2 regions of the Streptomyces sp. NPDC018045 genome follow, and region 1 is predicted to be linked to the other one. Evidence: riboswitches for the same ligand, from Rfam matches in the RefSeq annotation. Region 1 holds a riboswitch; the other holds the start of a gene.
What was found. Region 1 has a riboswitch for S-adenosylmethionine ahead of ACH4EB_RS01280 (aminotransferase class V-fold PLP-dependent enzyme). Riboswitches for the same ligand answer to the same signal wherever they lie in the genome.

Region 1 (14,326 bases):
GCACCTGCTGGGCAACGTCCTCTTCCTGTACGTCTTCGGAGGCATGACCGAGAACCGGATGGGCCGCCTGCCGTTCACCCTCTTCTACCTCGTGACCGGCTACCTGGCGCTGATGGGCTACGCGGCCGCGCACGCCTCCTCGGGACAGACCCTGGTCGGCGCCTCCGGGGCGATCTCCGGGGTGCTGGGGGCGTTCCTGTACCTCTTTCCCAGGGCCCGGGTCACCAGCATCTATCCGTTCCTCTTCTTCCTGCCGCTGCGCTTCCCCGCCTGGATCGTGCTGCTGTTCTGGTTCGTGCTCCAGTGGATCGCCGCGCAGCGCGACCCCAGTACCCCGGGTGTGGCCTACCTCGCCCATGTCCTGGGCTTCGCGGTGGGCTTCGTGTACGCCTGGGTGCGCTACCGGCCGAGCCCCGCTCCGCCCGAGGAGACCGCCGCGGCCCCCGGTAGTGTGGAGTCCGCCGGAACGGCGAAGCAGCAGACGGCCGAGGGAGAGAGCCAACCGTGATCACTTCGATCGTGCTCATCAAGACCAGCGTGGACCAGATCCCGGAGATCGCGGAGAAGATCGCCGCGCTGGAGGGCGTCAGCGAGGTCTACTCGGTCACCGGTGCGCACGACCTGATCGCGCTGGTGCGGGTGGCCAAGCACGACGACCTGGCGGACGTCATCCCGGGCCGGATCAGCAAGGTGCCCGGCGTGGCCTCCACCGAGACGCACATCGCGTTCCGTACGTACTCCCAGCACGACCTGGAAGCGGCCTTCGCGATCGGCCTGGACGCCTGATCCGGGTCGCCCCCGCGTACGAGGCCCGCGCCGCGGCGCCCGGACAGCGGAGCGCCGCGACGCGGGCGGTCAAAGGGGCTACGCCGCCGTGTCCGGCACGCAGCGGCCGTCCTCGGTGCGGTAGCTCCACCGCGCGCCCTGCGTCACCAGCTCCTTGACGGCCCGTACGAAACGGTCCACGTGCTCGTCCGGTGTGCCGGCCCCGAAACTCACCCGGATGGCGTTCAGGCTCCGCTCCCCCGGTGCCCCTTCGGGCGCGCCGCATTCCCCCGGGGCCTCGGACTCGGCGCCCAGCAGGGTCCGTACGAGCGGGTGCGCGCAGAACAGCCCGTCGCGCACGCCGATGCCGTACTCGGCGGAGAGCGCCGCCGCGAAGTGCGAGCTGTTCCAGCCCTCGACGACGAAGGACAGCACGCCCACCCGCGGGGCGTCGTCCCCGAACAGCGAGAGCACCGTGACCTCGGGCACCTCCGCCAGGCCCGCCCGTACCCGCTCGACGAGCCGCTGTTCCCGGGCGACCAGGCCCTCGAAGCCCGCCTCGGTGAGCGCCTTGCAGGCGGCGGCGATGGCGTAGGCGCCGATGACGTTGGGCGAGCCGGCCTCGTGGCGGGCCGCGGTGGTGTGCCACTCCACGTCCACGCCGCCGTCGGCGCGGCGGGCGACCGTGCGGCTGGCGCCGCCGCCCGCGAGGTACGGCTCGGCCGCCCGGAGCCAGTCGGCGCGCCCGGCCAGCACGCCGGCCCCGAAGGGCGCGTACAGCTTGTGGCCGGAGAAGGCCACCCAGTCCACGTCCAGTTCCGCGATGTCGACCGGGTGGTGCGGGGCGAGCTGGGCGGCGTCCAGGACGATCCGGGCGCCGTGCGCGTGTGCCGCGGCGGCCAGCTCCCGTACGGGCCACAGCTCACCGGTCACGTTGGACGCGCCGGTCACGCAGACCAGCGCGTTGCTGTAGGGCTCGCGCTCGGCCAGCGCCCGCTCCAGCGTGTCCACCGCCTGCCGCGGGGTGCGGGGAGCGTCGAGGTACGTCACCTCGACATCCGCGCGCTGCTCCCAGGGCAGCAGCGAGGCGTGGTGCTCGGTCTCGAAGACGAACACCCGGGTACCGGCCGGCAGCACGGCGGCCAGCAGGTTCAGCGAGTCGGTGGTGGAGCGGGTGAAGACCACCTGATCGCCCTCCCGCCGCCCGCCACCACCCCTGCCGGTCCGGGCTTCGCCCGGGCCCCCTTCGATCCGGCACCCGAGGAAGCGGGCGACCTCCGCCCGGCTGTTCTCGAACAGATCGGTGGACAACTGCGAGAGGTAGCCCGCGCCACGGTGGACGCTGCCGTAGTACGGGGCGTACGCGGCCACGTCGTCCCAGACGCGCTGGAGCGCCGGGGCGCTGGCGGCGATGTCCAGCGCCGCGTACTCGACCTCACCACCGGTGACGAGCGGGACCAGCACGTCCCGGCCCAGCACGGGCAGCGGGGCGCAGACGGCGGCAGCGGAGGCGGTATCAGTGGTGGAATCAGTGGTGGAATCGGTGGCGGCAGCGGAAACAGGCATGGCGAACTCCCGTGAAGGCAGGGCGACTTCGCTGCGGGGCGCGCACGCCGAAGCGGGGCCGGCCGACAGCGGTGAAGGGAAAAGGGGGTGCGGAAAAGGGGCCCGTACGGCCCTAACGCATTCGCTGCATCATGAGAGATCTCCCTCAAGGACCAGGATCCCTGGCACGAGGGATCCGCGCTTGCCGCAGACCTCGCTGCCTGCGACCTGGTCATCACCCGGGGCACCCCGCCACGGACGGAGGGTTGCCGGACAGCGGGCCGGGGCCGTAGTCGCTGTCACTCGTGACCTGGGCAGAATCATGCCACACGATCGGGAACGCGCAAGGCCCGGTCCGCATCCCGGACCGGGCCCCGCGGCACACCCCTGCCGCCGTCAGGCGTTGCTGGCCGCCACCCAGCGGTCCAGCGCCCGGCGGGCCGCGCCCGAGTCGACGGCCTCGGCGGCCCGCTCGATGCCCGCCGAGATCTGCTCGGCCAGCGGCGCCCCGGTCGGCTCCAGGGCCACCAGCGCCGCCGCGGAGTTGAGCAGCACCGCGTCCCGTACCGGCCCGGGCTCGCCGCCCAGCACGCGGCGCGCCACGTCGGCGTTGTACGAGGCGTCGGCGCCGCGCAGCGCCTCCACGGGCACCAGGTCGATGCCCACGTCCCGCGGGTCGAAGGTCTCCTCGCGGATGCCGCCGTCCCGTACGATCCACACCTTCGACGTGGCCGTGGTCGTCAGCTCGTCCAGTCCGTCGTCGCCCCGGAAGACCAGGGCGCTGGAGCCGCGTTCGGCGAGGACCCCGGCCAGGATCGGCGCCATCCGCGCGTCGGCGACGCCGGTGGCCTGCGCCCGTACCCGCGCCGGGTTGGTCAGCGGGCCCAGCACGTTGAACGTCGTACGGATGCCCAGTTCGCGCCGCGCGGGCGCCACGTGCCGCAGCGACGGGTGGAACTTGACCGCGAAACAGAAGGTGATCCCGGCCTCCTCGGCGACCTCGACGACCCGGCGCGGGGCCAGGTCCAGGTTGACGCCCAGCTTCTCCAGCACGTCGGACGCGCCGCTGGCCGACGAGGCGGCGCGGTTGCCGTGCTTGACGACCTTCGCGCCGGCGCCGGCCACCACGATCGAGGACATCGTGGAGATGTTGACGGTCTTGGCGCCGTCGCCGCCGGTGCCGACGATGTCCACGCTCGGGCCCGGCACCTCGATGAGGTTGGCGTGCGCGTACATCGCCCGTACCAGGCCGGAGATCTCCGCGACGGTCTCGCCCTTGGCCCGCAGCGCCACCGCGAACCCGGCGACCTGCGCGTCGGTGGCCTCGCCGCGCATGATCCGGTCCATCGCCCACGCGGTGTCGTCGGCGCCCAGGTCCCGGCCCTGGAGGAGGGCGTCCAGCACACCCGGCCAGGTCTGGGCCGCCACGCTGTCGCCGCCACCCGGGGTCACAACGTTCATGGTCCACACTCCTGGATTCGTGTCCTGCTGGTGCCGAAACCCTATCCGGCGCCGTGGCGTGCCGAAGGGCCCCGCCCAATGTATGGACGGGGCCCTCTGGGTGGCGTACTTACGCGGGGGTACTGCCGTGCGTCACACGGCGGCGATCAGTGGTGGCCGTGGCCGCTGGTGATCTCCTTGTACTCCTCCGGGGTCGGCTTCGGGATGACGTTGTCCTCGCCGTAGTAGCCCTTGGAGAGCTTGGCGCGGAGCTTGGTCGTCCGCTTGACCTTCCGCTCGACACCGTTCTCGTCGACCTCCGGGCCGATCTCGAACGGCTTGGGCTGCTCGTGCTGGGTGAGCGTGTGGAGCTGCTCCTGGTTGAGCGGCTCGTGCACCTCGATGAACTCACCGTGCGGCAGCCGCTTGATGATGCCGGACTCGCGTCCGTGCAGCACCTTGTCGCGGTCCCGGCGCTGCAGACCCAGGCAGATCCGCTTGGTGACGATGAAGGCGAGCACCGGCCCGACGAAGAAGCCGATCCGGACGAACCAGGTCAGCGAGTTCAGCGACAGGTGGAAGTGGGTGGCCCACAGGTCGTTGCCGCCGCCGATCAGCATGATGAGGTAGGCGGTCAGCCAGGCCACACCGAAGCCGGTACGGGTCGGGGCGTTGCGCGGGCGGTCCAGGATGTGGTGCTCGCGCTTGTCCCCGGTGACCCAGGACTCGACGAACGGGTAGACCGCGATCGCGACCAGCACCAGCGGGAAGATGAGGATCGGGATCAGCACACCGAAGTTGATCGTGTGGCCCCAGATGTCCCACTCCCAGCCGGGCATCACACGGACCAGACCCTCGGCGAAGCCCATGTACCAGTCGGGCTGGGCGCCGGTGGACACCTGGTCGGGCCGGTACGGGCCGATGGCCCACACCGGGTTGATGCTGGCGATCGCCGCGATCACCGAGATCACGCCGAAGACCAGGAAGAAGAAGCCTCCGGCCTTGGCCATGTAGACCGGCAGCAGCGGCATGCCGACGACGTTCTTGTTGGTCTTGCCGGCACCCGGGAACTGCGTGTGCTTGTGGTAGAAGACCAGGATCAGGTGCGCCACCAGCAGACCCAGCATGATGCCGGGCAGCAGCAGCACGTGCACCGTGAAGAACCTCGGGATGATGTCGTGCCCCGGGAACTCCCCGCCGAAGATGAACATCTGCAGGTACGAGCCGACCAGCGGCATCGCCAGGATGACACCCTCGATGAAGCGGACGCCGGTGCCGGAGAGCAGGTCGTCCGGCAGCGAGTAGCCGGTGAAGCCGGTGAACATGCCCAGCACCAGCAGCAGGAAGCCGAACAGCCAGTTGACCTCGCGCGGCTTGCGGAAGGCGCCGGTGAAGAACACCCGCATCATGTGCACCATCATGCCGCCCAGGAAGACCAGGGCCGCCCAGTGGTGGATCTGCCGGATGAGCAGACCGCCGCGCACGTCGAAGCTGATGTCCAGCGTCGACTCGAACGCCTGCGTCATCCGGATCCCGTGCATGGGCACGTACGAGCCGTGGTAGGTCACCTCGGCCATGCTCGGGTGGAAGAACAGCGTCAGGTAGACGCCGGTCAGGATGATGATGATGAAGCTGTAGAGGCAGATCTCGCCCAGCATGAAGGACCAGTGGTCCGGGAAGATCTTGCGCATGTTGGACTTGGCGAGGCTGTAGATGCCCAGCCGGCCGTCCGCCCAGTCGGCGATCCGCTCGCCCCGCGGCGCCTGGCCGCGGCGCGTGGTGGTCGCGCTCGTCTCGTTACTCATCCGCGCTCCCAGAAGCTCGGGCCGACGGGCTCCGCGAAGTCGCTGACGGCTTCGAGGAAGCCGTCCTTCACCGTGATGTGCAACTGCGGCAGGGCGTGTCCGGCGGGGCCGAAGATGACGCGTCCGCCGTCGGACAGGTCAAAGGTCGACTGGTGGCAGGGGCACAGCACGTGGTGCGTCTGCTGCTCGTACAGGCTGATCGGGCACCCCACGTGGGTGCAGATCTTCGAGTAGGCGACGATGCCCTCGTGCGACCAGTCCAGTTCCTGCTTGTCCTTGATGTTCTGCGGCTGGATCCGCACGAGCATCAGGGCGTCCTTGGCGATCTTCTGGTTGAAGTCGTGGTCGTCCTCCTCCAGGCCCTCGGGCTTGGCGAAGGTCAGCGAACCGACCGCGATGTCCTCGGGACGCAGCGGAAGGTTGGTCGACTGGTTGACCAGGCGGATGCCCTTCTTCCAGCCGGTCGTGCGGAGCTTCTTCTCCGGCAGCGGACCGAGGTCGCGCAGCAGCACCACACCGGAGAGCGGCACCAGGGCCAGCGCGCCGAACATGGTGTTGCGGACCAGCTTCCGGCGGCCCATGCCCGACTCTGCCGCACCCTGGCGGAAGTCGTCCATGACCTTGGCCTTGACGTCGGGCGTCGCCTCGATCGGGTGCCGGTCGTCGGCGACCTCCTCGTCGGACATCAGCGTGCGGGCCCAGTGGACCGCGCCGGCGCCGATGCAGAAGAGCGCCACACCGAGCGTCAGACCGAGCCAGAAGTTCAGCGCGCTGACGTGGCCGAACGGCCAGATGTAGGTGATCTGGTCGACCGGGAAGATCACGTAGGCGGCGATGAAGCCGACCGTCGCGAGCATCGACAGGGTGAAGAGGAAGGCGACCGCGCGCTCGGAGCGCTTGGCGGCCCGCTCGTCGATGTCCTGGATGCGGGGCTCGTGGGGCGGCAGCCCCGGGTCGGCGAAGGGGTTCTCCGCCGTCTCGACCGCGCCGCCGTGAGCCGTGTCCCGCTCACTGGGGAGGTTCTTTTCTGGCACGTCTTCGTGTCGTCCAGTCTCACTCATGACTTCTTGGCCTTCGTAGTCCGGGCTGCGACCCAGATGGCGACCGCGATCAGCGCGCCCAGGCCGGCGATCCAACCGAAGAGGCCCTCACTGACCGGGCCGAGACCGCCCAGGCCCAGACCACCGGGGCTGGGGGTGTCGTCGCTGTTGACGGCGCCGAGGTAGGACACGATGTCCTTCTTGTTCTGCGGGGACAGCGAACCGTCACCGAAGGAAGGCATGTTCTGCGGGCCGGTCTCCATGGCCTCGTAGATGTGCTTCGGGTCCACGCCCTCAAGCGACGGTGCGAACTTGCCGTTGGTCAGGGCGCCGCCCTTACCGGTGAAGTTGTGGCACTGCGCGCAGTTCGTACGGAACAGTTCACCGCCCTTGGCGATGTCCGCGCCGTCCTTGCCGTACTGGTCCTTGCCGGGCACGCTGGGACCGGCACCCAGCGACGCGACGTACGCCGCGAGCTGGTCGATCTCGGCCTGGCTGTAGATGTTCTTCTTCCGCGGCACCTGGGCGCCGGGCTGCTGCGCCGGCATCCGGCCGGTACCGACCTGGAAGTCGACGGCGGCGGCGCCCACGCCGACCAGGCTCGGGCCGTCGGAGGTGCCCTGACCGCCGGTGCCGTGGCAGCTTGCGCAGCCGACGGCGAAGAGCTTCTTGCCCTCCTTGATGGCAAGAGACTGGGCGGTGTCATCGGCCTGAGCCTTGTCCGCAGGCGCGAACGCGGCGTACAGCCCCCCAGTGACCGCCAGCGCGAAGAGTAGGACGACGAGCGCCGCCAGCGGATGGCGCCGTCGTGCGGAGAGCTTTTTCACGGATTACCCCGGTGTCAGGATCTTCTGCGTCGATGCTTTGGCTATGTCTGTCTGAAATGCGGTTCCGGTACGGGACCGGTCACCGGATCAGGTAGATCGTGGCGAAGAGGCCGATCCAGACGACATCGACGAAGTGCCAGTAGTAGGACACGACGATGGCCGCGGTGGCCTGTTCGTGGGTGAACCTCTTGGCCGCGTACGTCCTGCCCAGGACCAGCAGGAAGGCGATGAGTCCGCCCGTCACGTGCAGTCCGTGGAAGCCGGTGGTCAGGTAGAACACCGAGCCGTACGGGCCGGACGAGAGCGAGAGGCCCTCCTCCTTGACCAGATCGGTGTACTCGAAGACCTGACCGCCGATGAAGATCGCACCCATGATGAAGGTGACCACGAACCAGGTCCGGAGCTTCTTGACATCGCCGCGCTCGGCCGCGAACACACCAAGCTGGCAGGTCAGCGAGCTGAGTACCAGGATCGTGGTGTTCGTCGCGGAGAACGGAAGATTCAGCGCATCGGCGGATTCCTTCCAATACTCGGTCCCGGTCACCGATCGGAGGGTGAAGTACATCGCGAAGAGGGCCGCGAAGAACATCAGCTCGGAACTCAGCCAGATGATGGTTCCGACGCTGGTGAGGTTCGGCCGATTGACCGACGGGTGCGCGTGCCCGGTTTCTACTGTCGTTGCTGTCGCCACGACCGACATTATGTCGGTCGCTTATCCCGCCCTCACTCCGGGGGGTGCCGTTCGGTGTGTCAAGGGCGTATGCCCTGCTCGTACGGCCCACCGCGACAGTCGCCCGAAGGGAGGACCCGGGACCCGCCGGACGGCCCCGTACCCCCGCCCCGACCAGTCCTGACGGGCCGTCGGCCAGATCTTGGATCGTGCCGAACCCTCCTGCGCGCCGCCGTACGAGCAGTAGCATCCGCGCAGGAGGCACCTCCCGGCGGCGGCCGGGCGAGGCCCCGCCCGAAGCCGTACCGCCGAGATGTGTGGAGGAACGATGCAGGCGACTGCCACGGTGCTGGTCTACAGCGACAACGCCGACACCCGCGAGCAGGTACGGCTCGCGACGGGCCGCCGGCCTGCCGCCGACGTGCCGCCGGTGGAGATCCTGGAGTGCGCGACCCTCCCCGCCGTCCTGGCGGCCCTGGAGCAGGGCGGGATCGACGTGTGCGTCCTGGACGGCGAGACGGCGCCCGCGGGCGGCATGGGCGTCTGCCGGCAGATCAAGGACGAGATCTTCCACTGCCCGCCGGTGCTGCTGCTCATCGGCCGCCCGCAGGACGCCTGGCTGGCGACGTGGAGCCGCGCGGACGCCGCTGTGACGCATCCTGTGGACCCCGTGGCCTTCACGGACGCCCTGGCCGGGCTGCTGCGCCGCAGGCTCCTCACGGGCGCCTGAGCGGCCCCCTGGAGGCCGTTCTGAGGGCCCTTCAGGTCTGCGGGCGCAGCCGGGCGGCATTCTCGGGTCCCGGCCGCTGGTCCTGCTCACCTGTGGTGCTGGGCTTGTTCTTGTCCAGCGCGCTGCCCTCGCGCCACTGCTTCCACGACATGTTCCAGTCGCCGAAGCCGTTGTCGAAGGGCGTCATGGTCTCGCCGCCGCTGTTGACGACCTTGACGATGTCGCCGACCCGCACGGTGTCGAAGAACCACTTGGCGTTGCCGGTGGACATGCCGGTGCAGCCGTGGCTGACGTTGGCGGCGCCCTGCGACCCCACGGACCAGGGCGCCGCGTGCACGTACTCACCGCTCCAGGTCACCCGGGTGGCCCAGTAGACCGGCAGGTCGTAGGAGTCCGAGCTGCCCGACGGGATGCCGATGCTCTCCCCCCGCATCCGTACGAAGCCCTCCTTGCCCAGGATGACCTTGGTGCCGTTGCGGGTGGAGTAGCCGGGCTTGCCGGTGGTGACGGGGATGGTGTTGATCTCCTCGCCGTTGCGGGTGACCGTCATGGTGTGCGCGGCGGCGTCCGTGACGGCCTCCACCCGGTCCCCCGTACGCAGCTTCACGGGCTTGGCGGGGCCCCCGTACAGCCCGCCGGTGATCTTCAGGCCCTCCAGGTTGCTGCGGACCTCGATGTCGGCGTGCGTGGGCCAGTACTCGCGCGGGCGGAAGTGCAGCGTCTTGCTGTCGACCCAGTGCCAGGAGCCCTCCACGCGCGGGCTGGAGCGGACCTTGAGGGCGCCCTCCACGATCGCGCGGGCCTTGGGGTCCTTGACGGGCTTGCTCAGCGCCGCCGTGACGGGCTGCCCGACCCCGTACGTGCCGTTCTCGGGCCCGAGCTTGACGCTCAGCCGGTCGCCGGTGTCCTCGGTGTCGATCCGGAGGACCTTGCGGCCCGGGGCGCCGTCCTCGTCCTCGGTGCTCACCCGCACCGTGTAGCGGGTGCCGGCGGCCAGCGGGACGGTGGTGCGCCACTGCTTGCCGTCGGCGGCCAGTTCGCCCCTGATGTAGCGGCCGGAGGCGTCGGTGGCGGTCACGTCCGTGATCCGGGCCTCGTCACCGGTGGTGGAGATCTCCAGCGGCTTGTCCGGGTCCGCCTTGTGGCCGTCTCCGGGCGCGTTGGCGGCGATCTGCCCGGCCGCGTCGTACGGCGCGGCCGAGAGCGGGTCCGACGACGAACCGCCGCAGGCGGTGGCGCCTGCCGCCAGGGGCGCCAGCAGGAAGGCGCAGCCGAGCGCCGTCCGGTGTCGTGGTCTGTGGCTCATGACCCCAAAGTAGGAAAGTCCCCCGGCCGCGGCGCGCTGGAGGACTGCAAACGGGCGGGCCCGGACACCTGGAGAGGTGTCCGGGCCCGCCCGTGGTGCGGGGACCGCGTCACTGCGTGCGGTTCTCGCCCCGGTAGTACTCGAAGACCCAGCCGAACAGGCCGATCAGGATGACCGGGGCCGAGAAGTAGAGCAGCCACCAGCCGAAGACGACGCCCAGGAAGGCGAGCGCGCCGCCGACGCCCAGGGACAGCGGCTGCCAACTGTGCGGGCTGAAGAAGCCCAGCTCACCGGCGTCGTCGGAGACCTCGGCCTCGTCGTTGTCCTGTGCTCCGGCGTCCACCCGGCGCGCCGTGAAGGCCAGGTAGTAGCCGATCATGATGCACAGGCCGAAGGCGAGGAACAGCGCGGTGGTGCCCGCCGGCTCCTTCGACCAGACGCCGTAGACGATCGCCATGGCGAGGACGAAGACGGAGAGCCAGATGAACATCTTGCCCTGGATCTTCACTTGCCGACCTCCTTGCCGCCGAACAGCGCCGTGTCCTTCTGGCCCTCGTTCTCGACGGCTTCCAGCGCCGCGATCTCGGGGTGGTGCAGATCGAACGCCGGGGATTCGGAGCGGATGCGCGGCAGCGTGAGGAAGTTGTGCCGCGGCGGCGGGCAGGAGGTCGCCCACTCCAGCGAGCGGCCGTAGCCCCACGGGTCGTCGACCTCGACCTTCTTGCCGTACTTGGCCGTCTTCCAGACGTTGTACATGAACGGCAGCATCGACAGACCCAGCAGGAACGAGGCGATCGTCGAGATCGTGTTCAGCGTGGTGAAGCCGTCCGCGTTCAGGTAGTCCGCGTAGCGCCGCGGCATGCCCTCGGCGCCGAGCCAGTGCTGGACCAGGAAGGTGCCGTGGAAGCCGACGAACAGCGTCCAGAACGTGATCTTGCCGAGCCGCTCGTCGAGCATCTTTCCGGTGAATTTCGGCCACCAGAAGTGGAAGCCGGCGAACATCGCGAAGACGACGGTGCCGAAGATGACGTAGTGGAAGTGCGCCACGACGAAGTACGAGTCCGAGACGTGGAAGTCCATCGGCGGCGACGCCAGGATGACGCCGGTCAGACCACCGAAGGTGAAGGTGATCAGGAAGCCGACGGCCCACAGCATCGGTGTCTCGAAGGACAGGGAGCCCTTCCACATCGTGCCGATCCAGTTGAAGAACTTCACACCGGTCGGTACCGCGATCAGGAAGGTCATGAACGAGAAGAACGGCAAGAGCACGCCGCCCGTCACGTACATGTGGTGCGCCCAGACGGTGACCGAAAGGCCCGCGATCGAAATCGTCGCCGCGATCAGACCGATGTAACCGAACATCGGCTTCCGGGAGAAGACCGGAATGACCTCGGAAATGATGCCGAAGAACGGCAGCGCGATGATGTACACCTCGGGGTGTCCGAAGAACCAGAAGAGGTGCTGCCAGAGCAATGCGCCGCCATTGGCCGCGTCGAATACATGTGCCCCGAATTTACGGTCCGCCTCCAGGGCGAACAGCGCGGCCGCCAGGACCGGGAAGGCCAGCAGGACCAGCACACCGGTCAGCAGGACGTTCCAGGTGAAGATCGGCATCCGGAACATCGTCATGCCGGGAGCGCGCATGCAGATGATCGTGGTGATGAAGTTGACCGAGCCGAGGATCGTACCGAAGCCGGAGAAGGCCAGACCCATGATCCACATGTCGGCGCCGACGCCCGGCGAGCGGACCGCGTCCGACAGCGGCGAGTAGGCGAACCAGCCGAAGTCCGCCGCACCCTGCGGGGTGAGGAAGCCGGCCACCGCGATCAGCGAGCCGAAGAGGTACAGCCAGTACGCGAACATGTTCAGCCGCGGGAACGCCACGTCGGGCGCGCCGATCTGCAGCGGCATGATCCAGTTCGCGAACCCGGAGAACAGCGGCGTCGCGAACATCAGCAGCATGATCGTGCCGTGCATCGTGAACGCCTGGTTGAACTGCTCGTTCGACATGATCTGCGTGCCGGGACGAGCGAGCTCGGCGCGCATCAGCAGCGCCATCAGGCCGCCGATGCAGAAGAACGCGAACGAGGTGACCAGGTAGAGCGTACCGATGGTCTTGTGGTCAGTGGTCGTCAGCCAGCTCACCACGACGGAGCCGGGAGACTTCTTTCGGGCGGGTGGTGCTGCCGGAGCCGTTGCGGCGGCGGCACCCTGAGGTTCGTTGAGGATGCTCACTTGTTGTTGGTCTCCGCGTTCCTGGCGTGATCCGTCTGCTTGATGCCCGACGGCAGGTAACCGGTCTGGCCCTTCTTCGCCAGGTCCTTCAGGTGCTCCCGGTACTTCTCGGGGGAGACGACCTTGACGTTGAAGAGCATCCGGGAGTGGTCGACGCCGCAGAGCTCGGCGCACTTGCCCATGAAGGTGCCCTCCTTGTTGGGGGTCACCTCGAAGACGTTGGTGTGGCCGGGAATGACGTCCTGCTTCATCAGGAACGGCACCACCCAGAACGAGTGGATGACATCACGCGACGTCAGGACGAACTGGACCGTCTCGCCCTTGGGCAGCCACAGGGTCGGACCCGGGTTGCCGGTCTGCGGGTTCCGCGTGCCCGGGATGCCCTCGTCGTACACGCCGTCGGCGCCGGCGGGGACATTCTTCTTCCACTTGTCCGGGATCGCGTCGAGTTCCTTGGAGTCGATGTTCGTGGTGTCGGCCTTGCCGTCCACGTTCTCCAGGTAGTTGAACGCCCAGCTCCACTGATAGCCCACCACGTTGATGACGTGGTCGGGCTTCTTCGAAGTCTTGAGGAGTTCGCTCTCATCGCGCGCGGTGAAGTAGAAGAGCACCGCGATGATGATGAACGGAACGATGGTGTACAACGCCTCGATGGGCATGTTGTACCGCGTCTGTGCGGGGACCTCCACCTTGGTCCGGCTGCGGCGGTGGAAGATCCAGCTCCAGATGATCAGGCCCCACACCAGCACGCCCACTGCGAGGGCGGCGGCCCAGGAGCCCTGCCAAAGGGAGAGGATCCGCGGCGCCTCTTCAGTAGCCGGATTGGGCATGCCGAGGTTGGGAAAGTCCTTGTATGTGCAACCGGTCGAGGTTGCCAGGACCAGTCCCGCAGCCAGCACCTGCGGCAGCTTCCGCCGCATCGGGCGCCGCGACGAGCGGTCGGAGCCGTTGGGACTCACGTAGCGCCTTCCCGAGAGTCTCGCCCGCGAGACCGGCTGCGGCCGTCTCGCTGGTCGGTCGCCGGCCCTGGCACGGGCAGGGGTTTGGATGTTTATGCGGACCAAACCCTACTGGACGCTATTTGGGGTCGCGCGGGGAGGGTGCCCAACGCGCCGCACGGCTCCCCGAAGGGGTGGCTGCGGCATCCGGGGGAAGCCCCCGGAGCCCCGGAATGCCGGGCTCCGGCAGCCATCTGACGCCGCGCCCGGCACCGGCTCACGACGCGCTAGCGTCTGGGGCGTGTCCTACTTCGATGCCGCCTCGGCCGTTCCGCTGCACCCGGTCGCCCGGGAGGCCCTGCTCGCCTCGCTCGACGAGGGCTGGGCCGACCCGGCGCGCCCCTACCGGGAGGGCCGCCGCGCCCGGCTCCTGCTGGACGCCGCGCGGGAGGCCGCGGCGGAGGCCGTCGGCTGCCGCCCCGACGAGCTCGTTTTCACTCCATCGGGGACGCAGGCGGTGCATTCGGCCATGTCCGGCACGCTCGCCGCGCGTCGGCGTGTCGGCCGCCACCTGGTGCACTCCGCGGTGGAGCACTCCTGCGTCCTGCACGCCGCCGCGGCCCACGAGGCGGCGGGCGGCACGGTGACCGAGGTCGGCGTGGACCGTACGGGCCGGGTGGCCGCCGGGGACCTCGCCGCCGCGCTGCGCCCGGACACCGCGCTGGCGGCCCTGCAGTCCGCCAACCACGAGGTGGGCACCGAGCAGCCGGTGGAGGAGGCTGCGGCGGCCTGCCGGGAGGCGGGCGTACCGCTGCTGGTGGACGCCGCCCAGTCGCTCCCCTGGGGGCCGGTCGGCGGCGCCTGGTCGCTGCTGACGGGCAGCGCGCACAAGTGGGGCGGTCCGCCGGGTGTGGGACTGCTGGCCGTGCGCAAGGGCACCCGGTTCGCGCCGCAGGGCCCGCAGGACGAGCGGGAGTCCGGCCGGGTGCCGGGCTTCGGGAACCTGCCCGCGGTGGTCGCCGCGG
Region 2 (14,326 bases), on a different contig from region 1:
CTCGAACGAGGCGTCGCTGACGAGGTGGGACCACATCCGGCCGTGGCCCGGCCAGGTCGGCGGGTCGATGTAGAGCGCCATGTCAGCCGCCCGCACCGGCGCCGAGGGAGCCGACCCGCGCCACCGAGACCGCCGTCTTGGGGCAGACCCAGTGCGGGTCGGGGCCCAACTCGGGCTCGACGTCGAGCGCGTGGGGATCACCGCTGTGCGTGCACACCGGGCACAGCGGCCAGCGGCCGTACCGCTCCAGGAGCGCGTCCTGGACGTCCTGCGCTATCAGCCCGGCCACGAACTCCGCGCCCGCGGGCCACTGCTCCACCCACCAGCGGCGGTGCGCCACGGATTCCTCGACGAGCGAGACGATCTCCGCGTCGGCGACTTCGCCCGCCACGAGGTCCGCGAGGACCAGCGCACGGGCCGCGTGCAGTGCCTGTTCGAGCTCCATGCCCCCATTCTCGCGCGCACCACCGACAACCGCTCCGGCGCCACCGGCCACGGGGGCCACGCCGTCCACAGGGTATTGACGCGGACCAGTGGTGAAATTACTTTTCAGGCGTGAGCCCCGACCTGAAGGAAACTTTCACGGACTCCGGCGCCGCCGCCCGGCCCACCCCGAGCCCGCCCGCCCCCGCGGCCCTGGCCGCCAAGGTACGGACGCTGGCGCCGTCCATGACCCGGTCCATGCAGCGGGTCGCGGAGGCCGTCGCGGGCGACCCGGCGGGCTGCGCCGCGCTCACCGTCACCGGCCTCGCGCAGCGCACGGGCACCAGCGAGGCCACCGTCGTGCGCACCTCGCGCCTGCTCGGCTATCCGGGCTACCGCGACCTGCGCCTCGCGCTGGCCGCCCTCGCCGCCCAGCAGGCCACCGGCCGCGCGCCCGCCGTCACCGCCGACATAGCGGTCGACGACGCGCTCCCCGACGTGGTCGCGAAGCTGGCCCAGGAGGAGCAGCAGTGCCTGGCCGACACCGCTGCCGGGCTGGACCTGACGCAGTTGGAGGCCGCGGTCGGCGCGCTGGCCACCGCCCGGCGCATCGACGTGTACGGCATAGGGGCGTCCAACCTGGTCGGCCAGGACCTGGTCCAGAAGCTGCTGCGGATCGGCCTGATCGCACACGCCCACTCCGACCCGCACCTCGCCGTGACGAACGCGGTCCAGATGCGCGCCGGTGACGTGGCCGTCGCGATCACCCATTCGGGCCGAACGACCGATGTCATAGAGCCGCTGCGGGTGGCCTTCGACCGGGGCGCGACAACCATCGCGATCACCGGCCGCCCGGACGGCGGCATCGCCGCGTACGCCGACCACGTCCTGGCCACGTCCACCGCCCGCGAGAGCGAGCTGCGCCCCGCCGCCATGTCCTCCCGTACGAGCCAACTGCTCGTCGTGGACTGCCTGTTCGTGGGCGTCGCGCAGCGGACGTACGAGACCGCCGCGCCCGCCCTGTCCGCCTCCTACGAAGCCCTCGCCCACCGCCACTCGTCCCGTACGCCCCACCGCTGACCGCCGGCCGGCGGCCGATCGCCGCCCCGGCCCGAAGGCCCCGGTCCCGGTCCCGGCCGCGCCCGGCCCCCGACCGCCTGCCGCCTCCGCTCCCCCGTACAGAGCCGTACGAGCCCGGAAAGAGCCGCCACCACCATGACCTCCCCCGCCGATTACGCCCAACTGCGCGCCCAACTGGACACCCTCACCACCGAAGCCTTCCGCCCCGAACTCGCCGAGATCGACCGGCTGTCCACCCTGGAAATCGCCCGCACGATGAACGGCGAGGACACCACCGTCCCCGCCGCCGTCGCCGACCGGCTTCCCGAGATCGCCGCCGCCATCGACGCCACCGCCGAGCGGATGGCCCGCGGCGGCCGGCTGGTCTACGCGGGCGCGGGCACGGCCGGCCGCCTCGGCGTGCTGGACGCGAGCGAGTGCCCGCCCACCTTCAACACCGACCCGGCCGAGGTCGTGGGCCTGATCGCGGGCGGCCCCACCGCCATGATCGCCGCCGTCGAGGGCGCCGAGGACAGCAAGGAACTGGCCGCCGCCGACCTGGACGCGCTGGGTCTGACCGCCGACGACACGGTCGTCGGCGTCTCCGCCTCCGGACGCACCCCGTACGCGATCGGTGCCGTCGAACACGCCCGCGCGGCCCGCGGCGCGCTGACCATCGGCCTGTCCTGCAACGCCGGCTCCGCGCTGGCCGCGGCCGCCGACCACGGCATCGAGGTCGTCGTCGGGCCCGAACTCCTCACGGGCTCCACACGGCTGAAGGCCGGTACGGCGCAGAAGCTGGTCCTCAACATGCTCTCGACCATCACCATGATCCGGCTGGGCAAGACCTACGGGAACCTGATGGTGGACGTCCGCGCCTCCAACGAGAAGCTGCGGGCCCGCTCGCGCCGCATCGTGGCACTGGCCACCGGCGCCGGGGACCCGGAGATCGAGGCCGCGCTCGCCGCCACGGACGGGGAGGTCAAGAACGCCATCCTGGTCGTCCTGGCCGGGGTCGACGGGCCGACGGCGGCCCACCTGCTGGCGGATTCCCGCGGCCATCTCAGGGCCGCGCTGCACACCGCCCTGCACACCCCGACCGCCCAGGACGGCTGACCCGCCCCGCTCCGGCACGTACGCACAGCAAGGCACCCCACATGTCCGATGAGAAGAACCGCGCCACCGCCGCCGCGATCCTCCCCCTGGTCGGCGGCGCCGCCAACGTCACGTCCGTGGCCCACTGCATGACCCGGCTGCGCCTGGGCCTCGCGGACCGCTCCCTGGTCCGGGACGAGGCCCTGAAGGCGCTGCCCGCCGTCCTGGGCGTCGTCGAGGACGACACGTACCAGATCGTGCTGGGCCCCGGCACGGTCGCCCGCGTCACCCCGGAGTTCACCGCCCTGGTCGACGCCGGACACGAAGCACCTCCCGACACCGCGCCCGGCACGCCCGGCCCCGCCGCTCCCGCGCCCGGCCCCGCCGCTCCCGCAACGCCCACCGCCGCGGAACTCGCCGACCGGGGCGCCGCCCTCAAGGCCCGTCAGAAGGCCAGGAACGCCACCCCGGTCAAGCTCTTCCTCCGCCGGATCGCCAACATCTTCGTCCCGCTGATCCCCGCCCTCATCGGCTGCGGCATCATCGCCGGTCTGAACGGCCTGCTGACCAACTTCGGGGTGCTGCCCGGTCTCGTGCCGGCGCTGGCCGCGATCGCCTCCGGCTTCATGTCACTGATCGCGGTCTTCGTGGGCCACAACACCGCGAAGGAGTTCGGCGGTACGCCCGTGCTGGGCGGCGCGGTCGCCGCGATCATCGTGTACGCGGGCGTCGCCAAGGTGACCGTCTTCGGGCAGCAGCTCTCGCCGGGCCAGGGCGGCGTCCTGGGGGCGCTGGGCGCGGCGCTGCTCGCCGTACTGGTCGAGAAGTGGTGCCGCCGGTACGTCCCCGAGGCACTCGACGTCCTGGTCACGCCCACCGTGACCGTGCTGGTCTCCGGCCTGGTCACGCTCTTCGGCCTGATGTTCCTGGCCGGCGGGGCCGCCGCCGCCATCGGCACGTGCGCGAACTGGCTGCTCGCCCACGGCGGCGCCGCGGCCGGGTTCCTGCTCGGCGGCCTCTTCCTCCCGCTCGTCATGCTGGGGCTGCATCAGACCCTGATCCCCATCCACACCACACTGATCGAGCAGCAGGGCTACACGGTCCTGCTCCCCATCCTCGCGATGGCCGGGGCCGGCCAGGTGGGCGCCGCCCTCGCGGTCTACGTCCGCCTGCCGGGCAACCGCTCGGTCCGTACGACGATCAGGTCCGCGCTGCCCGCGGGGTTCCTCGGCGTCGGCGAGCCCCTCATCTACGGTGTCTCGCTGCCGCTGGGCCGCCCGTTCGTCACCGCCTGCGTGGGCGGCGCGTTCGGCGGCGGTTTCGTGGGGCTGTTCAACCAGCTCGGCACGGCGACCGGTTCCACCGCCATCGGCCCGTCGGGGTGGGCGTTGTTCCCCCTGCTCAAGGGCGACCGGCCGCTCGGCGCCACGCTCGCCGTCTACGCCCTCGGCCTGCTCGTCGGCTACGCGGCCGGCTTCCTCGCGACGTACTTCTTCGGCTTCGGCAAGCAGGCCCTCGCGGACCTGAACACCGCCACCGACCCGGCCGCCGCCGACGCCCCGGCCGTGCGGTACGCGCGGGCTCCGGGTTAGGCGCGGGCACGGTGTTACGCGGGGCTCGGTGTTACGCGGGGGCTCGGTGTTCCGCGGGGCTCAGCGCACTCCCGCGCCCGCCCGCTCGCCGTGTTCCCGCTCCCCGTGTTCCGCCTGCCCGCGATCCGCCGCGGGCCGCTCGTCCGGCCAGCACTCCACCCCCGTCAGGTCCGGCATCCGGGACCTGGTGAACACCGGGTCGAGGCCGGAGCGGCGCTGCGCGGTGTAGTCGTCGAGGAGGCGGAAGGCGATGGCCGAGAGCGGGAGGATGGCCAGGAGATTGATCAGGGCCATGAAGCCCATGAAGACGTCGGCGAGGTTCCAGATCACGCCGACCGAGCCCAGCGCGCCCAGGAAGACGACCGCGAGGACGAGGGCACGGTAGACGGGCAGGACCCAGGTGCGCCGGGTCATGAAGCCGATGTTGGACTCGCCGTAGTAGTAGTTACCGATCATGGAGCTGAAGGCGAGCATGAAGACGACGACCGTCAGCACGTGACCGGCCCAGCCGCCGAGCGTGTCGGTCAGCGCGGTCTGCGTGAGGTCGGCGCCCTGGCGCCCGCTCAGCTCCGGGGTGGTCGTCAGGATGATGAAGGCGGTCATCGTGCAGATCAGCAGGGTGTCGAAGAAGACGCCGAGGGACTGCACGAGCCCCTGCTTGACCGGGTGGGTGACCTCGGCCGCCGCGCCCGCGTTCGGCGCGGAGCCCAGGCCCGCCTCGTTGGAGAACATGCCGCGCCGGACGCCCTGCTGGATCGCCGCGCCGATCCCGCCGGCCGCCAGCTCCTTGAAGCCGAACGCGCCGCCGACGATGTCGCCGAAGACCCGCGGCAGGTCGCCGAGGTTGAGGAGGACGACGGCGGTGCCCAGCAGCAGGTAGACGACGGCCATGACCGGTACGAGGACGGTCGTCACGGAGGTGATGCGGCGGACGCCGCCGCAGATCGCGACCCCCAGCAGTACGGCCAGCAGCAGCCCCACCGCAGGGGCGAACCACGATGACCCGCTGCCGGAGACGGACCCGGAGGCGACCGAGGTGATCGTGTTGGACTGCACGGCGTTGAAGACGAACCCGAAGGTCACGGTGATGGCGACGGCGAACAGCACACCGGGCCAGCGCTTCCCGAGCCCGCGCTGCATGTAGTACGCGGGGCCGCCCCGGTACGTACCGGAGCCGTCGCGATTGCGGACCTTGTAGAGCTGGGCCAGCGCCGACTCGACGAACGCCGAGGCGCCGCCGACCAGCGCCATCACCCACATCCAGAAGACCGCGCCCGCCCCGCCGAGGGTGATGGCGGTGGCGACGCCGGCGATGTTGCCCGTACCGACCCGCGCGGCCGCCGAGATGGTGAAGGCACCGAAGGACGAGACCGGCTTGGAGCCGTCCGCCCTGGGCTGCGACCTGTCCTTGAGCACGCGCAGCATCTCCGGGAAGAGCCGCAGTTGCACGGCCCTGGAGCGGACCGTGAAATACAGGCCCGCGCAGACCACCAGCGGTATCAGCAGGTAGGTCCAGAGACCGTCGTTGAGGCCGACGATCAGGGAATCGAGCGTGCTCATGGGCGTCCTTAAGGGGCGTCCGGGGTGCGGGGGCAGGCCGTACCGGAAGATCAACCTCCGGTACGGCTCCGGAAAGTATGGACGGCGTTGCCATAACAGGACCAGCGCCGCCCTACGTGCCTCATCTCACATAAAGCGACATAACGCCATAGCGATACGACGGCACTCCGGCCCGTCGGCAGGACCGCACAGCGGCACGCCGGTCCGCCCGGACACCCTTGCCACGCCGGCCCGCCCGGACACCCCTCGACGGCGCCCCGCCCTCACACGGCGCAGCCGTGCAGTCCGCCGTCGACGACCAGGTCCTGTCCGGTGACGTACGACGCCTCGCCGGAGGCCAGGAAGGCCACCGCATCGGCGATCTCCTCGGGCCGCGCGAACCGGCCCACCGCCGTTTGCGCCCGCAGCTTCTCCGCCTCCGCCGGGTCGATCTCCGAGTCCGCGAACATCGGTGTCTCGACGTAGCCGGGACTGACCGAATTGACACGGACACGGCGCCCGGCGAGCGCCGCCCCGAGCGTCCGGGCAAGGTTGTGCGCGGCGGCCTTGGTCGCGGCGTGCAGGGTGGCGTCCGCCTGTCCGCGTTGCAGAAGCGACGAGGCGTTGATGACGATCGCGCCGCCGTCCCGCAGCAGCGGCAGCGTCCGCTGGACGGTGAAGAACACGCCCTTGAAGTTCACACCGACCGCCCGGTCGAAGTCGGCCTCGGTGATCTCCTCGAAGGGAGCGGCGGCGTACCGGCCCGCATTGGCGAAGATGATGTCGAGGTGGCCGAAGCGGTCGCGGACCGCCTCGGCCACGGCGTCCAGGTCGGCGACGCAGCTCGTGTCGGCCCGTACGCCGAGCACCCGGTCCGCCGCGGCGCCGGCTGTTCCCGTCGCATCCGCAACGGCCGCCTCGCCGCCCGCCACGGCCTCGTTCGCCTGCTCCCCGAGCTGTGCCACGGCGGCGTCGAGGCGGCGCTCGTCACGTCCGCACACCACCACCCGCGCGCCGTCCGCGAGCAGCCGCCGCGCGGCGGCCAGGCCCACTCCGCTGCTGCCACCGGTGATCAGGGCGACGGTGTCGGCGGGGAACCGGTCCGGCCGGGCGGTCTGCCTGTTTCGAGTCGTCATGGGGCGATCGTGCCCCGTCGGGCCGGGGGTCGCGCAAGGACCCCCGTACGGAATCGGCTCACCTCAGCCGTACGGCGACCAGGACGGGGCAGCCGCGCCGGAGCCGTACGGACCCGCCCTGGCGCCGCGCCCGCAAACGCCGCCGGGGCGGCACCCCCCTGGGAGGAGGAGTGCCGCCCCGGCGATCGAGGACAGATGATCCGGGAGGATCAGAAGTCCATGTCACCGCCCGGCATGCCGCCCGGAGCGGCCGCGGCGGCCTTCTCCGGCTTGTCGGCGATGACGGCCTCGGTGGTCAGGAACAGCGCGGCGATCGACGCGGCGTTCTGCAGCGCGGAGCGCGTGACCTTGGCGGGGTCGATGATGCCCTCGGCGATCATGTCGACGTACTCGCCGGTCGCGGCGTTCAGACCGTGGCCGACGGCCAGGTTGCGCACCTTCTCCACGACAACGCCGCCCTCAAGGCCGCCGTTGACGGAGATCTGCTTCAGCGGGGCCTCCAGGGCCAGCTTCACAGCGGCGGCACCGGTGGCCTCGTCACCCTCCAGCTCCAGCTTCTCGAAGACCGAGGAAGCCTGCAGCAGGGCGACGCCACCGCCGGCGACGATGCCCTCCTCGACGGCCGCCTTCGCGTTGCGCACGGCGTCCTCGATGCGGTGCTTGCGCTCCTTGAGCTCGACCTCGGTGGCGGCACCGGCCTTGATGACGGCCACGCCGCCGGCCAGCTTCGCCAGACGCTCCTGGAGCTTCTCGCGGTCGTAGTCCGAGTCGCTGTTCTCGATCTCGGCACGGATCTGGTTGACGCGGCCCTGGACCTGCTCGCTGTCACCGGCACCGTCGACGATGGTGGTCTCGTCCTTGGTGATGACGACCTTGCGGGCGCGGCCCAGCAGGTCGAGACCGGCGTTCTCCAGCTTGAGGCCGACCTCCTCGGAGATGACCGTGCCACCGGTGAGGATGGCGATGTCGCCGAGCATGGCCTTGCGGCGGTCGCCGAAGCCCGGGGCCTTGACGGCGACGGACTTGAAGGTGCCGCGGATCTTGTTGACGACCAGGGTCGACAGGGCCTCGCCCTCGACGTCCTCGGCGATGATCAGCAGCGGCTTGCCCGACTGCATGACCTTCTCCAGCAGCGGAAGGAGGTCCTTCACGTTGGAGATCTTCGAGTTGACGATGAGGATGTACGGGTCGTCGAGCGACGCCTCCATACGCTCCATGTCGGTGGCGAAGTACGCCGAGATGTAGCCCTTGTCGAAGCGCATACCCTCGGTGAGCTCCAGCTCCAGACCGAAGGTCTGGGACTCCTCGACGGTGATGACGCCTTCCTTGCCGACCTTGTCCATGGCCTCGGCGATCAGCTCGCCGATCTGGGTGTCGGCGGCGGAGATGGAGGCGGTCGAAGCGATCTGCTCCTTGGTCTCCACGTCCTTGGCCTGCTCCAGCAGGGCGGCGGAGACGGCCTCGACGGCGCGCTCGATGCCGCGCTTGAGGGCCATCGGGTTGGCGCCGGCGGCCACGTTGCGCAGGCCCTCGCGGACCAGGGCCTGGGCCAGGACGGTCGCGGTCGTCGTGCCGTCACCGGCGACGTCGTCCGTCTTCTTCGCGACCTCCTTGACCAGCTCGGCGCCGATCTTCTCGTACGGGTCCTCGAGCTCGATCTCCTTGGCGATGGACACACCATCGTTGGTGATCGTGGGGGCGCCCCACTTCTTCTCGAGGACGACGTTGCGGCCCTTGGGGCCAAGGGTGACCTTGACGGCGTCGGCGAGCTGGTTCATCCCGCGCTCGAGACCGCGCCGTGCCTCCTCGTCGAACGCGATGATCTTGGCCATGTGAAGTGGTCCTCCCGGACTGGGGGTCCCCCCGGACTGGGTCTGGGGGAGGGTGGATACTCCGGACCGCGCTGGCGCCCGCGACGGACGGTCTGTGAGCCTGTGGTTCCTTGCCCCACCTGCCCACGGACCTCACCGAGTCGGTCCTTAGCTGTCACTCTCACTCGTAGAGTGCTAACGCAATGATTAGCACTCGACCCCCCAGAGTGCAAGCGGCTTCGCAGAAGCCTCGTATGGGGGTGGTGGTCGGGCGACGGGAGAGCGCAAGCGGCTTCGAAGAAGCCCCGTATGGGGGTACCGGCCGGGTGACGGGCCGGTAGGCAAGCGCGTCGGCAGGAGCCATCCCCAGGGAGCCCAGGCGTCAAACCGGATGCAACCGGGCGACCTGACACCCCTCCGCGGAGCCCGCCCCCGGCCCGGCGAACACAGAAGGTCCGCGCCCCCACAGGGGACGCGGACCTTCGTACGCAGCAGTCGGTCGGCGCTTCAGCCGGCCACGCGGACCATGTCCGCCTGCGGCCCTTTCTGGCCCTGCGAGATCTCGAACTCGACCCGCTGACCCTCCTCAAGGGTGCGGTAACCGTCCATCTGGATCGCGCTGTAGTGGACGAATACATCCGCACCACCGTCGACCGCGATGAAGCCGTACCCCTTCTCCGCGTTGAACCACTTGACGGTGCCCTGAGCCATGCCTAACTCCCCTATTACTGGCCCTTGCACAGGACCGCACTCCGCGGACCCGGGTCAGACCTCACCCCCCGACAGGAGGGGGTGTGCGCCGGAACGCGTCGACCGCCGCTGAATGTATCTGTCCAACTGCCCAGCGCAACAGGTCAGTCGGACGAGAATTCTGCTCGCGAACAATCGCAAATATGCGAGGAAAAGCCCATAGGTCAGGGCAAGTCGGGCCGGGCAAAGCTCACCAACACGACAAATCATGTCCACACTTCGCGCACAACTTGCCGGGGTCTCACGGGCGTTCGGTGCGCACTAGACGAGGGATCACCTCAACTGTATCGCCTTTAACAACACGGAATCGCCCCGTCCACTTCGTGTGGACGGGGCGATTCCAGCCGTCGGCCCGGGGAAGGGCCGAAAAAGATCGTTACGGCGTCCCGGCGGCCGGCTCAGCAGCCGCCCGCCACCGCCGGAATGATCGAGACGCCCGCGCCGTCCGGCGTCGGCGTCTGCAGGCCCTGCTCGAAGCGCACGTCGTCGTCGTTGACGTAGACGTTCACGAAGCGGCGCAGCTTGCCGGTGTCGTCCAGGACGCGGGCCGCGATACCGGCGTGGTTCTTCTCCAGGTCCTCGATGACCTCGGAGAGGGTCGCCCCCTCGGCGGAGACCTCGGCCTGCCCGCCGGTGTAGGTGCGCAGGATGGTCGGGATGCGGACGTTGACGCTCATGGTGTTCTGCCTTCCAGCTTGCGGGAGGGTGCGTAAGGGCGGGCGTGGGCGGAAGTGTGCCGACGCGTACCGGCGCGTGGCGACGCGTACGGGTGCGCGCGGCCGCGCCCGGCGGTCAGTCCGCCAGACCGGCGGCGCGGAACGCGTCCAGGCTCGGCTTGATCGTCGCCGTGGGCCCGGTGGTCGGCGCCACCGCGTCCAGCGTCTTGAGCCCGTCGCCGGTGTTCAGCACGACGGTGGTCAGCGCCGGGTCGAGCAGGCCGTTCTCGATCAGCTTCTTCGTCACGCCCACGGTCACGCCGCCGGCGGTCTCGGCGAAGATGCCCTCCGTACGGGCCAGCAGCTTGATCGCGTCGACCACCTGGCCGTCGTCGACGTCCTCGACCGCGCCGCCGGTGCGCCGGGCGATGTCGAGCACGTACGGGCCGTCGGCCGGGTTGCCGATGGCCAGCGACTTGGCGATGGTGTCCGGCTTCTGCGGCCGTACGACGTCGTGGCCGGCCTTGAAGGCCGCGGAGACCGGCGAGCAGCCCTCGGCCTGGGCACCGAAGATCTTGTACGGCCGGTCCTCGACCAGTCCGAGCGCGATCAGCTCCTTCAGCCCCTTGTCGATCTTCGTGAGCTGGGAGCCGGAGGCGATCGGGATGACGATCTGCTCCGGCAGCTTCCAGCCGAGCTGCTCGCAGATCTCGTAGGCGAGGGTCTTGGAGCCCTCGCCGTAGTAGGGGCGCAGGTTCACATTGACGAAGCCCCAGCCCTCGCCCAGCGGATCGCCGATCAGCTCCGAACAGAAGCGGTTGACGTCGTCGTAGTTGCCCTCGATGCCGACCAGCTCGCCGCCGTAGACCGCGGCCATGACGACCTTGCCCGCCTCCAGGTCGTGCGGGATGAACACACAGGAGCGGAAGCCGGCCCGGGCCGCCGCGGCGCCGACCGCCCCGGCGAGATTGCCGGTGGAGGAGCAGGACAGGGTGGTGAAGCCGAAGGCGCGGGCGGCCTCGACGGCGATGGCGACGACCCGGTCCTTGAAGGAGTGCGTCGGGTTGCCGGAGTCGTCCTTGACGTACAGCCCGCCGGTGACGCCCAGCTCACGGGCCAGGTTGTCGGCCTTGACCAGCTTGGTCAGACCGGGGTTGAGGTTGGGCTTGTCCGCGACGTCCGCCGGGACGGGCAGCAGCGGCGCGTAGCGCCAGATGCTGTGGGGGCCCGCCTCGATCCGCTTGCGCAGGCCCTCGGGGTCGCCCGTCGGCAGGTCGTACGCCACTTCCAGGGGCCCGAAACAGGACGCGCAGGCGAAGATCGGTCCGAGGCCGAAGCGCTCGCCGCACTCGCGGCAGGACAGCGCGGCGGCCGGGCCGAGAAAGACGCCGGCGGACGTGGTGCTTTCGACGGGTTGCACAGCCATGGAGGCGAGGCCCTTTCTCCTCATCTTCCTCGCGACGCATCTCGCCGCGAGACGGAATTGGCACCTTCCCTAGCCGGGAGCCTCGCGGGCCGCGCGGTGCGCGGCGACGGAGACCGACTGGAGGGTTGCCGGGGCTTCAACGGGCCGTATCCCTCTGCCCCTCTGGATGAGCGGTATGGCGCTGGGCCGGGGCCCAGGCGTTTGTCGCGCCGACCCCGGCATGTCCGGGGCGATCGCGTTGTTCAAGACTGTAGCCGAAGGGCAGGGCGGTTGAGACAGCCGTCCGCACCGCGAGATGGGTCACATCGCCGACCCGGGAACGAAGGAGACGCGCAGGTGCTGGAAGAGGTGGAGCGCTGGCTGGCCGGACGGTCCTGGTCGGCCGTGGACCGCCCGCTCGACCGGCTGCTGGCCGCGAAACGCGAGACGGGGCAGACGGTCTCCGTCGTGCTGCCGGCGCTCGACGAGGAGGCGACGGTCGGGGCGATCGTCGAGGCGATCCGTACGGAGCTGATGACACCGGCGGTGCCGCTCGTCGACGAGCTGGTGGTGCTGGACTCCGGGTCCACGGACGGCACCGCCAAGGTCGCGGCCGAGGCGGGCGCGCGGGTGGTCCACCGGGACGAGGTGCTGCCGCGGCTGCCCGCGCTGCCCGGCAAGGGCGAGGTGCTGTGGCGTTCCCTGCTGGCCACCGGTGGCGACATCGTCTGCTTCGTCGACGCGGACCTGCGCGAGTTCGACGCCGGTTTCGTCTCCGGGATCGTCGGCCCGCTGCTGACCGACCCGGGCGTGCAGTTCGTCAAGGGGATGTACGACCGTCCGCTGGGCGAGGCGGCGGGCCAGGGCGGCCGGGTCACCGAGCTGGTCGCCCGGCCGCTGCTGAACCTGCACTGGCCGCAGCTCGCCGGATTCGTACAGCCGCTGGGCGGGGAGTACGCGGCCCGCCGGTCGCTGCTGGAGCGGCTGCCGTTCCCGGTCGGGTACGGCGTGGAGCTGGGCCTGCTGGTCGACGCCCTGCACACGGCCGGTCTGGACGCGCTGGCCCAGGTCGACGTCGGGGTGCGCAAGCACCGCCACCAGAGCGGCCAGGCGCTCGGCAGGATGGCCGCGGCGATCTACCGCACGGCGCAGCTCCGGCTGGCCCGCGGTCATCTGGTGCGGCCGCGGCTGACCCAGTTCGAGCGCGGCGAGGCCGGATTCGTGCCGCGTACCTGGGACGTGGACACCGAGGAGCGGCCGCCGATGGTGGAGATACCGGAGTACGCGGAGCGCCGCGCGGCCTGAGGCGACGGTGCCCGGCGGGCCGGCTCCGGGCGTCGCGTGAACCGTGACGTTCCGCCGTCGCTGCGCACGTTTGAGCGGATCGGTGGCGGGCTAGTCTCGCAACATGGTCTCCGAGCGTTCTGGTGCCCAGGTTCTCGTCGCGTCCAACCGCGGCCCGCTTTCGTACGCGCGGGAGGAGGACGGCACGCTGACCGCCAGACGCGGCGGCGGCGGGCTGGTCTCCGGCCTCTCCGCGATCGGACCGGACGTGGGGGCGGTGTGGGTGTGCGCCGCCCTCGGGGACGGCGACCGCGAGGCCGTCCGGCGCGGCGGCGGCCACCTGGACACCGCCGACACGGGCGGTCAGCGCGTCCGCATGCTGGACATCCCCGCCGACGTCTTCTCCGCCGCCTACAACGGCATCGCGAACTCCGTGCTGTGGTTCGTCCACCACATGCTCTACCAGACGCCGCTGGAGCCCTCCTTCGACGACGCGTTCCGCGCGCAGTGGGCGTCGTACGAGGCGTACAACGCGGCCTTCGCCGACGCGCTCGCCGACGAGGCGGCGCCCGGCGCCGTGGTGCTCGTACAGGACTACCACCTCGCCCTGGTGCCCGGCCTGCTCCGGGCCCGCCGCCCCGACCTGCGCATCGGACACTTCTCGCACACGCCGTGGGCGCCCGCCGACTACTTCCGGATGCTGCCCGACGACGTGGCCGAGGCGGTGCTGCGCGGGATGCTGGGCGGCGACCGCGCCGCGTTCCTGACGCAGCGGTGGGCCGAGGCGTTCGCGGAGTGCTGCGCGACGGTGCTGGGCGCCGAGGTGGAACGGGACGCGGACGGCGGGCTGAGCATCGTCCACGAGTGCCGGACGACCCGGCTCGGCGTGCACGGTCTCGGCGCGGACGCGGAGTTCCTGCGGGACCGGGCGCACCAGCCCGACGTGGACGAGCGGCTGGCGGCGCTGCGCGAGCAGATCGGCGGCGAGAACCGCCGGACGATCGTGCGGGTGGACCGAACGGAACTGTCCAAGAACATCGTGCGCGGACTGCACGCCTACCGGGCGCTGCTCGCCGGGCACCCCGAGTGGCGCGAACGGGTCGTGCACATCGCGTTCGCCTACCCCTCCCGCCAGGACCTGGAGGTCTACCGCGCCTACACCGACGAGGTCGGGCGACTGGCCGAGGAGATCAACGCCGAGTACGGGACCCCGGGCTGGCAGCCGGTCGTGCTGCACGTGAAGGACGACTTCGCGCGGTCGCTGGCCGCCTACCGGATCGCCGACGTGGCGCTGGTCAACCCGATCAGGGACGGCATGAACCTGGTCGCCAAGGAGATCCCGGTGATCTCCGAGACGGGCTGCGCGCTGGTGCTGTCCCGGGAGGCCGGGGCGTACGCGGAGCTGGGCGAGGACGCGGTCTGCGTCAATCCGTACGACATCTGCGGCACCGCCCGCGCGCTGCACGAGGCGCTGTCCATGGAGGACGGCGAGCGGGCCGAGCGCACGAAGCGGCTGGCCGCCGCGGCCACCGCGCTGCCGCCGGACCGCTGGTTCCTCCAGCAACTGCGGGCGCTG

Region 2: it holds a riboswitch for S-adenosylmethionine, as region 1 does, so the genes downstream of both, thrC (threonine synthase) here and ACH4EB_RS01280 (aminotransferase class V-fold PLP-dependent enzyme) in region 1, are expected to answer to the same signal.

Annotation. Positions count from the first base shown of each region.
Region 1 covers NZ_JBIRFL010000001.1:315,725-330,050, forward strand. The annotation lists gene ACH4EB_RS01270 (rhomboid family intramembrane serine protease) at 1-508, shown strand, start outside; gene ACH4EB_RS01275 (Lrp/AsnC ligand binding domain-containing protein) at 505-786, shown strand; gene ACH4EB_RS01280 (aminotransferase class V-fold PLP-dependent enzyme) at 865-2,331, opposite strand; SAM riboswitch class IV at 2,504-2,621, opposite strand; gene trpD (anthranilate phosphoribosyltransferase) at 2,707-3,771, opposite strand; gene ACH4EB_RS01290 (cytochrome bc complex cytochrome b subunit) at 3,918-5,555, opposite strand; gene ACH4EB_RS01295 (Rieske 2Fe-2S domain-containing protein) at 5,552-6,616, opposite strand; gene ACH4EB_RS01300 (c-type cytochrome) at 6,613-7,422, opposite strand; gene ACH4EB_RS01305 (heme-copper oxidase subunit III) at 7,502-8,122, opposite strand; gene ACH4EB_RS01310 (hypothetical protein) at 8,421-8,822, shown strand; gene ACH4EB_RS01315 (Ig-like domain-containing protein) at 8,854-10,128, opposite strand; gene ACH4EB_RS01320 (cytochrome c oxidase subunit 4) at 10,238-10,636, opposite strand; gene ctaD (cytochrome c oxidase subunit I) at 10,633-12,363, opposite strand; gene coxB (cytochrome c oxidase subunit II) at 12,360-13,322, opposite strand; gene ACH4EB_RS01335 (cysteine desulfurase/sulfurtransferase TusA family protein) at 13,603-14,326, shown strand, end outside.
Region 2 covers NZ_JBIRFL010000007.1:181,700-196,025, forward strand. The annotation lists gene ACH4EB_RS19160 (DUF4031 domain-containing protein) at 1-81, opposite strand, end outside; gene ACH4EB_RS19165 (hypothetical protein) at 83-445, opposite strand; gene ACH4EB_RS19170 (MurR/RpiR family transcriptional regulator) at 556-1,503, shown strand; gene murQ (N-acetylmuramic acid 6-phosphate etherase) at 1,639-2,598, shown strand; gene ACH4EB_RS19180 (PTS transporter subunit EIIC) at 2,640-4,169, shown strand; gene ACH4EB_RS19185 (alanine/glycine:cation symporter family protein) at 4,230-5,729, opposite strand; gene ACH4EB_RS19190 (SDR family NAD(P)-dependent oxidoreductase) at 5,993-6,844, opposite strand; gene groL (chaperonin GroEL) at 7,054-8,676, opposite strand; gene ACH4EB_RS19200 (cold-shock protein) at 9,163-9,366, opposite strand; gene ACH4EB_RS19205 (MoaD/ThiS family protein) at 9,804-10,082, opposite strand; gene thrC (threonine synthase) at 10,198-11,487, opposite strand; SAM riboswitch class I at 11,505-11,660, opposite strand; gene ACH4EB_RS19215 (glucosyl-3-phosphoglycerate synthase) at 11,824-12,771, shown strand; gene ACH4EB_RS19220 (trehalose-6-phosphate synthase) at 12,875-14,326, shown strand, end outside.